DNA from 2 places in the Nocardia sp. CS682 genome. Region 2 is predicted to be linked to the other one. Evidence: riboswitches for the same ligand, from Rfam matches in the RefSeq annotation. Region 2 holds a riboswitch; the other holds the start of a gene.
The links. Region 2 has a riboswitch for glycine ahead of gcvP (aminomethyl-transferring glycine dehydrogenase). Riboswitches for the same ligand answer to the same signal wherever they lie in the genome.
Positions count from the first base shown of each region.

Region 1: it holds a riboswitch for glycine, as region 2 does, so the genes downstream of both, glyA (serine hydroxymethyltransferase) here and gcvP (aminomethyl-transferring glycine dehydrogenase) in region 2, are expected to answer to the same signal.

Region 1 covers NZ_CP029710.1:453,173-457,593, reverse strand. The annotation lists gene DMB37_RS02130 (GMC family oxidoreductase) at 1-746, shown strand, start outside; gene DMB37_RS02125 (IclR family transcriptional regulator) at 759-1,544, shown strand; glycine riboswitch at 1,748-1,842, shown strand; gene glyA (serine hydroxymethyltransferase) at 1,884-3,179, shown strand; gene DMB37_RS02115 (L-serine ammonia-lyase) at 3,176-4,421, shown strand, end outside.
Region 2 covers NZ_CP029710.1:8,705,654-8,710,074, reverse strand. The annotation lists gene gcvP (aminomethyl-transferring glycine dehydrogenase) at 1-2,817, opposite strand, end outside; glycine riboswitch at 2,967-3,066, opposite strand; gene DMB37_RS39370 (MerR family transcriptional regulator) at 3,333-3,926, opposite strand; gene DMB37_RS39365 (bifunctional nuclease family protein) at 4,128-4,421, opposite strand, start outside.

The DNA.
Region 1 (4,421 bases), 670 kb from region 2:
TCGGGCCCGCCGATCATCTGCGGGAGATCGGCATTCCGGTGCTGGTCGACGCGCCCGGCGTCGGCGCGAATCTGGACGACCATGTGGAAGGACTGGTGTTCTGGGACGCCGCCAAGCCGATGGTGGAGACCTCGACGCAGTGGTGGGAGATCGGCCTGTTCGCCACCACCGACGAAACACTGCGCCTGCCGGACGTGATGATGCATTACGGCAGCGTGCCGTTCGACATGAACACCCTGCGCCACGGCTACCCGACCACCGACAACGGTTTCTGCCTGACCCCCAACGTGACCCAGGGGCGCTCGCGCGGCACCGTCCGGCTACGCACTCGTGACTTCCGGGATCGGCCGAAAGTCGACCCGCGATACTTCACCGATCCGGATGGTCACGACGAAAAGGTCATGCTCGCCGGTATCCGGCTGGCCCGCCGGATCGCCGAGCAGTCGCCGCTGCGCGAGTGGGTCGCCGCGGAACTCGCCCCCGGACCGGACGCGACCACCGACGACGAACTGCTGAGCTATATCCACGCCACCCACAACACCGTCTACCACCCGGCCGCCACCGCGCGGATGGGTGCGCCCGAGGATCCGCTGGCGGTGCTCGATCCGGAGCTGCGGGTGAAGGGGGTGTCGCGGCTGCGGGTGGTCGACGCGTCCGCGATGCCGAAACTGCCCGCGGTGAACCCGAACATCACCGTCATGGCCATGGCCGAGAAGTGCGCGGACCTGATCAGGGGATCAGCCTAGAATGACGGCGTCATGGCGAAACAGGATGGTGAGGACACGGGTCGGGCCGCTGCGGTGCAGTCGGTCGACCGCGCGCTGCTGGTGATGGAGATCATCGCCAAGCTGGGGCAGGCCGGCGTCACGGAGATCGCCGCCGAGCTCGGCGTGCACAAATCTACCGTCTCCCGGTTGGTCGCCGTGCTGGAATCACGCGGTTACGTCGAGCAGCTCTCCGACCGCGGCAAGTACCGGCTCGGGTTCTCCATCGTCCGGCTGGCCGGATCCACCAGCGCGCAGGTCGATCTCGTCGGGCAGAGTCAGGGCGCGTGCAACGCGCTGGCGGCCGAAACCGGCGAGACCACGAATATTGCTGTGCTGGACGGGAATCGGATCATCAATATCGTCGAGGCGGCGGGCACCGGCTCGATCGCCCTGCGGTCCTGGGTCGGGCAGAGCTGCCCGGCGCACGCCACGTCGAGCGGCAAGGTGCTGCTGTCCGGGCTCGCACCGGCGGCGCTGCGCAAGCAGGTCGGCCCGAAGCTGGAGGGCTACACCGCCAACACGCTGACCAAGGTCGCCGACCTGGCCGCCCAGCTGGTGGCGGTGCGCGAGAACGGGTGGGCAAGTGTGCGTGAGGAATTGGAGATCGGGCTGAACGCCGTCGCCGCTCCCGTCTTCGACAGCAACGGCGCGATCGTCGCGGCGCTGAGCGTCTCGGGGCCGTCGTATCGGCTCGGCCCGGACCGCTTCGCGCCGATGGCGGAACTCGCGATAGCGAGCGCCGCGGACATCAGCAGGCGGCTCGGCTACTTCGGCTGACGGGCCGGGCTGGTACGGCCGGGGTTCGCCATTGACAACGCGCGCGGCCGCCGACAATACTGAGTGCCGTATTGCGCAGTTGTTGCGCTATATGCAACAACTGAATATTCGCCGCACACGCAGCGGGAGATCTCCATCCGTTCGATGGAGAGCCGAAGGAGCAACACCTCCCGGGAATCTCTCAGGCCCAGTACCGCTGCGCATCAGGCAACTCTGAAAAGTAGTGCATCGAGGCACTCGCCGACGGGGCAAACGCACAGCGCGTGAATCTCTCAGGCCCTAGGACAGAGCGGGAGGAGCCACACTTACGCGCGCGCACGCGTCGACGAAAGGCTCCCCATGGCAGATCCCGCCGCCGATCTCCGTACCCCACTCGATGTCTCCCTGCGCGAATTCGACCCCGTGGTCGCCGCGATGGTCGATCGGGAGACCGACCGCCAGCAACGCGGGCTGGAGATGATCGCGTCGGAGAACTACGCGCCGCTCGCGGTGATGCAGGCCCAGGGCACCGTGCTGACCAACAAGTACGCCGAGGGCTACCCGGGACGCCGCTACTACGGCGGCTGCGAGCACATCGACGAGATCGAGTCGCTGGCCCTCACGCGGCTGCGCGCACTGTTCGGTGCGGAATACGCGAACGTGCAACCACATTCGGGTGCGCAGGCGAACGCCGCGGTGATGCACGCGCTGCTGCGGCCCGGTGACAGCATCCTCGGCTTGGCGCTGGACCACGGTGGTCACCTCACGCACGGCATGAAGATCAACTTCTCCGGGCGGCTGTACGACGTTGCCGCATACCACGTTCGGGCCGAGGATCAGCTGGTCGACATGGCCGAGGTGGCGCGGCTGGCCGAAGAGCATCAGCCGAAGCTGATCATCGCGGGCTGGTCCGCCTATCCGCGGCAGTTGGACTTCGCCGAATTCCGGCGGATCGCCGATCAGGTCGGCGCCTACCTGATGGTCGATATGGCGCACTTCGCCGGTCTGGTCGCGGCGGGGTTGCATCCCTCGCCGGTGCCGCACGCGCACGTCGTCACCTCGACCACGCACAAGACGCTGGGCGGGCCGCGCGGCGGATTCGTCCTCGCCACACCGGAATTGGGCAAGAAGCTGGATTCGGCGGTGTTCCCCGGCCAGCAGGGCGGACCGCTCGAACATGTGATCGCGGCCAAGGCGGTCGCCTTCAAGATGGCGGCCGAGCCCGCGTTCCGCGAACGGCAGGAGCGGACCCTCGCGGGTGCCCGGCTGCTCGCCGAGCGGCTGCTGACCGAGGATTGCCGGGCGGCCGGTATCGGCGTGGTCAGCGGCGGTACCGACGTGCACCTGGTGCTCGTCGACCTGCGCGAGGCCGCGCTGGACGGTAAACAGGGCGAGGACCTGTTGCAGCGGCTGGGCATCACGGTGAACCGCAACGCCATTCCGTTCGATCCGCGACCGCCGATGATCAGCTCGGGACTACGGATCGGCACACCGGCACTGGCCGCGCGCGGCTTCGATATCGCGGCGTTCACCGAGGTCGCCGACGTCATCGCGACGGCGCTGTGTACCGGCGAGGCCTCGGCGGCGCTGACCAAGCGGGTCGACGCCTTGGCACAGCAGTTCCCGCTGTATGTCGGAATGCGGAACCCGGCGTGACCATCAGCGTTTTCGACCTGTTCCGGGTCGGTGTCGGTCCGTCGAGCTCACACACGGTCGGGCCGATGCGTGCCGCGGCCGCATTCGTGGAGCGATTGAAAGACCTCAGCGTGCTGCACGAGACGGCCGCACTGCGGGTGGAACTGTACGGGTCGCTCGGGGCGACCGGGCGTGGTCACGGCAGTGTCGAGGCGATTGTGGCCGGACTGGCGGGTGCGCAACCCGAGAGCGTCGACCCGGACGCCATGCGCGCCACCGTTGCCACGGCCCGCGCCACCGGGCGGCTGTATCTGGGCGGTGTGCACTCGATCGCGTTCGCCGTGGACGAGGATGTCGAGTTGCTCGGGCTGACGAGGTTGGCCTTCCACACCAATGGCATGCTGTTCGCCGCGCGCGACGCGGCGGGGAGGGTGCTGCTCGAGCGCCGGTATTACTCCGTCGGTGGCGGTTTCGTCCTCGACGAGGACGAGATCGACGGGCGTACGGTCGAGGCGCCGGTCGCCGTGGCCCACCCGTTCCGCTCGGCGGACGAGCTGCTCGCGATCACCGAGGCCACCGGACTGTCCATCAGTGCCGTGGTGCTGGCCAACGAAATGTCTTCGCGCAGTGCGGATCAGGTGCGCTCGGAACTGCTCGACATCTGGGAGGTCATGCAACGCTGTGTGGCGCGCGGCATGTCGACGGGCGGGGTGCTGCCTGGCACGCTGCGGGTGCGGCGGCGTGCGGCGAACCTGTTCGAGCGGCTCGGCGCCGAAGCGGAGGACAACGATCCGCTACGCGCGATGGAGTGGGTGACGCTGTACGCGATGGCGGTCAACGAGGAGAACGCCGCGGGTGGCCGGGTCGTCACCGCGCCGACCAACGGTGCCGCGGGCATCATTCCCGCTGTGCTGCACTACATTCAGCGTTTCGTCACCGGCGCCGACGAGGACAGCGTGGTCGAATTCCTGCTCACCGCAGGCGCGATCGGCCAATTGATGAAGGAGAACGCCTCGATATCCGGTGCCGAGGTGGGCTGCCAGGGTGAGGTCGGTTCGGCCTGCGCGATGGCCGCCGCCGGCCTGGCCGCCGTCCTGGGCGGCACGCCACGCCAGATCGAGAACGCCGCGGAAATCGGCATGGAGCACAACCTCGGTCTCACCTGCGACCCCATCGGCGGGTTGGTGCAGATCCCGTGCATCGAACGCAACGGGATCGCGGCGGTCAAAGCAATCACCGCGGCTCGCATGGCGATCCGCGGTG
Region 2 (4,421 bases):
GGCGTACGCCTCGAGCGGCGGGCACGAGCACACCAGGTTACGGTCGCCATAAGCCCCGTCGATCCGGCGCACCGGCGGCCACACCTTCGCCCGCGCATGCCCGAGACCCCTTGGGTAAACAGCGGTTTCGCGGCTGTACGGGTGCTCCCACTCCCCGACCAGGCTGGCCGCGGTATGCGGCGCACCGCGCAACGGGTTGTCGGTAACCGGCCACACCCCGGCCGCCACCTGATCGATCTCCTTACGAATCGCGATCATCGCCTCGATGAAATCGTCCAGCTCGGCAAGGTTCTCGCTCTCGGTGGGCTCCACCATCAACGTGCCCGCCACCGGGAAGCTCATGGTCGGCGCGTGGAATCCGTAGTCCGCCAGCCGCTTCGCCACATCATCGACGGTGACACCGGTCTGCTTGGTGATCTCCCGCAGGTCCAGGATGCACTCGTGCGCGACCATGCCGTGCTCGCCGGTGTAGAGCACCGGGAAGTACTCGTCGAGCCTGCGCGCGATGTAGTTGGCCGACGCGATCGCCGTCAAGGTGGCGCTGCGCAGCCCGTCCGCGCCCATCATCCGAATGTAGGCCCAGGTGATCGGCAGGATCGAGGCGGAGCCGTAGTTCGCGGCCGACACCGCGTGCGAGTCGGTCACCAGTGGGTCGCCCGGCAGGTATTGCGCGAGGTGCGAGCGGACCGCCACCGGACCGACGCCCGGACCGCCACCGCCGTGCGGGATGCAGAACGTCTTGTGCAGGTTCAGGTGGCTCACGTCGCCGCCGAACTTACCCGGACGGGCGAGCCCGACAAGAGCATTCAGGTTCGCGCCGTCGACGTACACCTGACCGCCCGCGTCGTGCACCAGCTCGCACAGCTCGGCGACCTCGTGCTCGTACACGCCGTGCGTGGACGGGTAGGTGATCATGATGCAGGCCAGCCGGGCGGCGTGGTCGGCGATCTTGGCCCGCAGGTCGTCCAGGTCGATATCGCCGTTCTCGCGGCACTTGACCACCTCGACGCGCAGCCCGGCCATCGCCGCCGAGGCCGCGTTGGTGCCGTGCGCGCTGGACGGGATCAGGCAGGTATCCCGGTGTGTGTCACCGCGATCCAGGTGGTAGCGCCGGATCGCCAGCAGGCCCGCGTACTCGCCCTGGCTGCCCGCGTTGGGCTGCAAGCTCACCGAGTCGTAGCCGGTAATGGCGCACAGCCACTGCTCCAGATCGGTGATCACCTGGAGCAGGCCGGGGGCGTCCTCGACCGGCGCGTATGGGTGCACGCGGGCGAAGCCGGGCCAGGTGATGGCCTCCATCTCGGCGGTCGCGTTGAGCTTCATGGTGCAGGAGCCGAGCGGAATCATGCTGCGGTCCAAGGCAATATCCTTGTCCGACAGCGACCGCAGGTAGCGCAGCATGGCGGTTTCGGTGTGGTACTTGGTGAAGGCCGGGTGGTCGAGGAACCCGGAGGTGCGGTTCTCGATCGCGGCGACCGGGGCCGGCTCGCTCTGCTCGGCCGACAGTGTGGTGCCGAAGGATTCGAGCACCGCCGCGACATGCGCCTCGATGGTCGCTTCGTCGCAGGCGATCCCGACATGATCGGCGTCGACCAGGCGCAGGTTGATCCCGCGCGACTTCGCCTTCGCCACAACGGCTTCCGCCCCACCGGGCACGTGCGCGAGCACGGTGTCGAAGAAGGTGTCGTGCACGACCGCGCCGTCGAGACCGGCGGCGATGGTGGCCGCGTGCCGGTGCACCCGGCGGGCGATCTCGCGCAGCCCGTCGGCACCGTGGTAGCTCGCGTACATCGCCGCGACGATGGCCAGCAGCACCTGCGCGGTACAGATGTTGGAGGTGGCCTTCTCGCGCCGGATGTGCTGTTCCCGGGTCTGCAACGCCAGCCGGTAGGCCACGTCACCGTCGGCGTCCACCGAGACGCCTACCAGCCGGCCCGGCAGCTGCCTGGCATACGCCGTGCGCACTGCCAGATACCCCGCGTGCGGCCCGCCGAAGCCGAGCGGCACGCCGAAACGCTGGGTGGTACCGAAGCAGACGTCCGCGCCCTGGTCGCCGGGCGAGGCGATCAGCGTCATCGCCAGCAGGTCCGCGCCGACCGCGACCAGCGCGCCACGCTCGTGCGCCGCGCTGATCAGCGACGTCCAGTCCACTACACGGCCCGACGCGCCGGGAGCCTGCACCAGCACGCCGAAGAACTCACCCTCGGGCAGCTCGCCACCGGCCAGATCGGCCGGAACGAGTTCGATACCCAGCGGCTGTGCCCGGGTGGTCAGCACGGTTTTGGTCTGCGGGAAGAGATCGGTGTCGATGACCAGGCGCGCCGACTTGGACCGGCTCGCCCGGTGCAGCAGGGTCATCGCCTCGGCGGCCGCGGTGGCCTCGTCGAGCATGGACGCGTTGGCCACGTCCATGCCGGTCAGCTCCGACACCATGGTCTGGAAGTTGAGCAGCGCCTCTAGCCTGCCCTGGCTGATCTCCGGCTGGTACGGCGTGTAGGCGGTGTACCAGGCCGGGTTCTCCAGCAGGTTGCGAACGAGCACCGGCGGAGTCAGCGTGTCGTAGTAGCCGAGCCCGATCATCGAGGTGGCCACGGTGTTCGAGTGGGCGAGCCCGGCGAGTTCGGTGAGCACCTCGTGTTCGGTTGCCGCGGGCGGCAATCCGGAAAGTCCGGACCCGTCCAGGATGGTGGCGGGCAAGGCCTTCGTGGCGAGCTCGTCGAGCGAGCCGACGCCGACGACGTCCAGGATCCGGGCGAGTTCGCCCCGGTCGGGTCCGATGTGGCGGTCGGCGAATGAGCGAGTCACGGCAGCTCCCATTGGGTCGGGCGGGTCGACGGCGGTCGACGGGTACCAGCCCTCCCCCTCTGTTTTGTTGCCTGAGAGATTCGGACGCCGCGGCCTACTCGTAGGCCGAGCCCCTTTCCCCATCGGCGGGCAGCCCGAAGCCACCGCTTTCCAGAGGCGCCCAAGCCCGCACGGTCCCTGTTGCCTGAGAGATTGACGGGGAGGTGCTGCTCCTTCGGCGCCCGGACTCTGACGAACCCGGGACTCTCCCGCACGGCGTTGGCGCGCCACCAGTTTAAGCCGATGACACGCCGGAACGTGGCACTGGTCCCGTCCCGGCGGTGTCGCGCTCGTCACGTGCAGGTCAAGGACTGTTCCAGCAGGAACATAGTTAGATGCGCATATCTACTTAACGACATGTTTTTCGGAACCTTATAGGCCGCGTCCGGGTCCCCGTCCCCTGCACCAAAAATCAAGTGCCACACAGCACAACACCCCGCTACCCTCGATTCGTCGGGGAGGCGGGGTGTTGTTTCGGTTGGCTACTTTTAACCGGTCTTGCGGCTCATCCGTGCCTTGCGCCGGTAGGACAGCTCGTCCTCCGGACGCTCCGACACCGCGGACGCGCGTTCCGCGGGGAAGTTGGCAATGGCGCCGGTGAGTTCATGCATGGCTCCGCTGATGGCGATGCCGAAGACGCCTTGCCCGCCCTGCAGTAAATCAACTACCTCCTCGGCCGAGGTGCACTCGTACACCGAGGTACCGTCGGAGAACAGGGTGATGCCCGCGAGGTCCTGCACTCCCCTGCTGCGTAGGTGGTCGACCGCGATCCGAATGTTTTGTAGCGAGATGCCCGCGTCGAGCAGCCGCTTCACGATCTTGAGGACGAGAATGTCCTTGAACGAATATAGGCGCTGGCTCCCCGAGCCTGCGGCGCTGCGGATGGAGGGCACCACCAATCCGGTGCGCGCCCAGTAGTCGAGCTGCCGGTAGGTGATCCCGGCTACCTGGCATGCACTGGGTACCCGGTAGCCGACCAGATCGTCGGGAACCGAGTCGTCCGGGAACAGGCCTGGCTGTACCACATCCTGCGATTGCTCTGCCACTGACCACTCCCTTGCTTCGCCGACGGCTAGCCTCATCGATGACCCGGCTCCGTTTCGACCACTGCTTGTACTGACGACCTGGCCAAAACGGACGTGGCCCAACTATCGAGATTACTCCCCTTGATTGTCCAGGGAGCACCATCGTCGAGCCAAACGCGACGCGCGGTTAAAGTCTCGACCTCTGGTTCAGCTCCGCGCGTCGTCGGCGCGGCGGCACCGGGGCGGCGGATGGGCCGGTCAGCTGTCGGTGGCCTTGAAGTCGTCCGGTGAGACGGATTCGAGAAATTCCTTGAACTTCTCGACCTCGTCCTCGCGCTCGTCCGGCATGACCAGCCCGGCTTCCTCGAGCACCGGCTCCTCGGCGTAGATCGGGCAACCGACCCGCAAGGCGATCGCTACCGAATCCGACGGCCTGGCCGAGATGTGCAGATCGTTCTCGAACACCAGGTCCGCGTAGAAGGTGCCTTCCTGCAGGTCGACGATGCGCACCTCTTTGAGGGTGTGCCCGAGCTCGGTGATCAGAATCTTGAT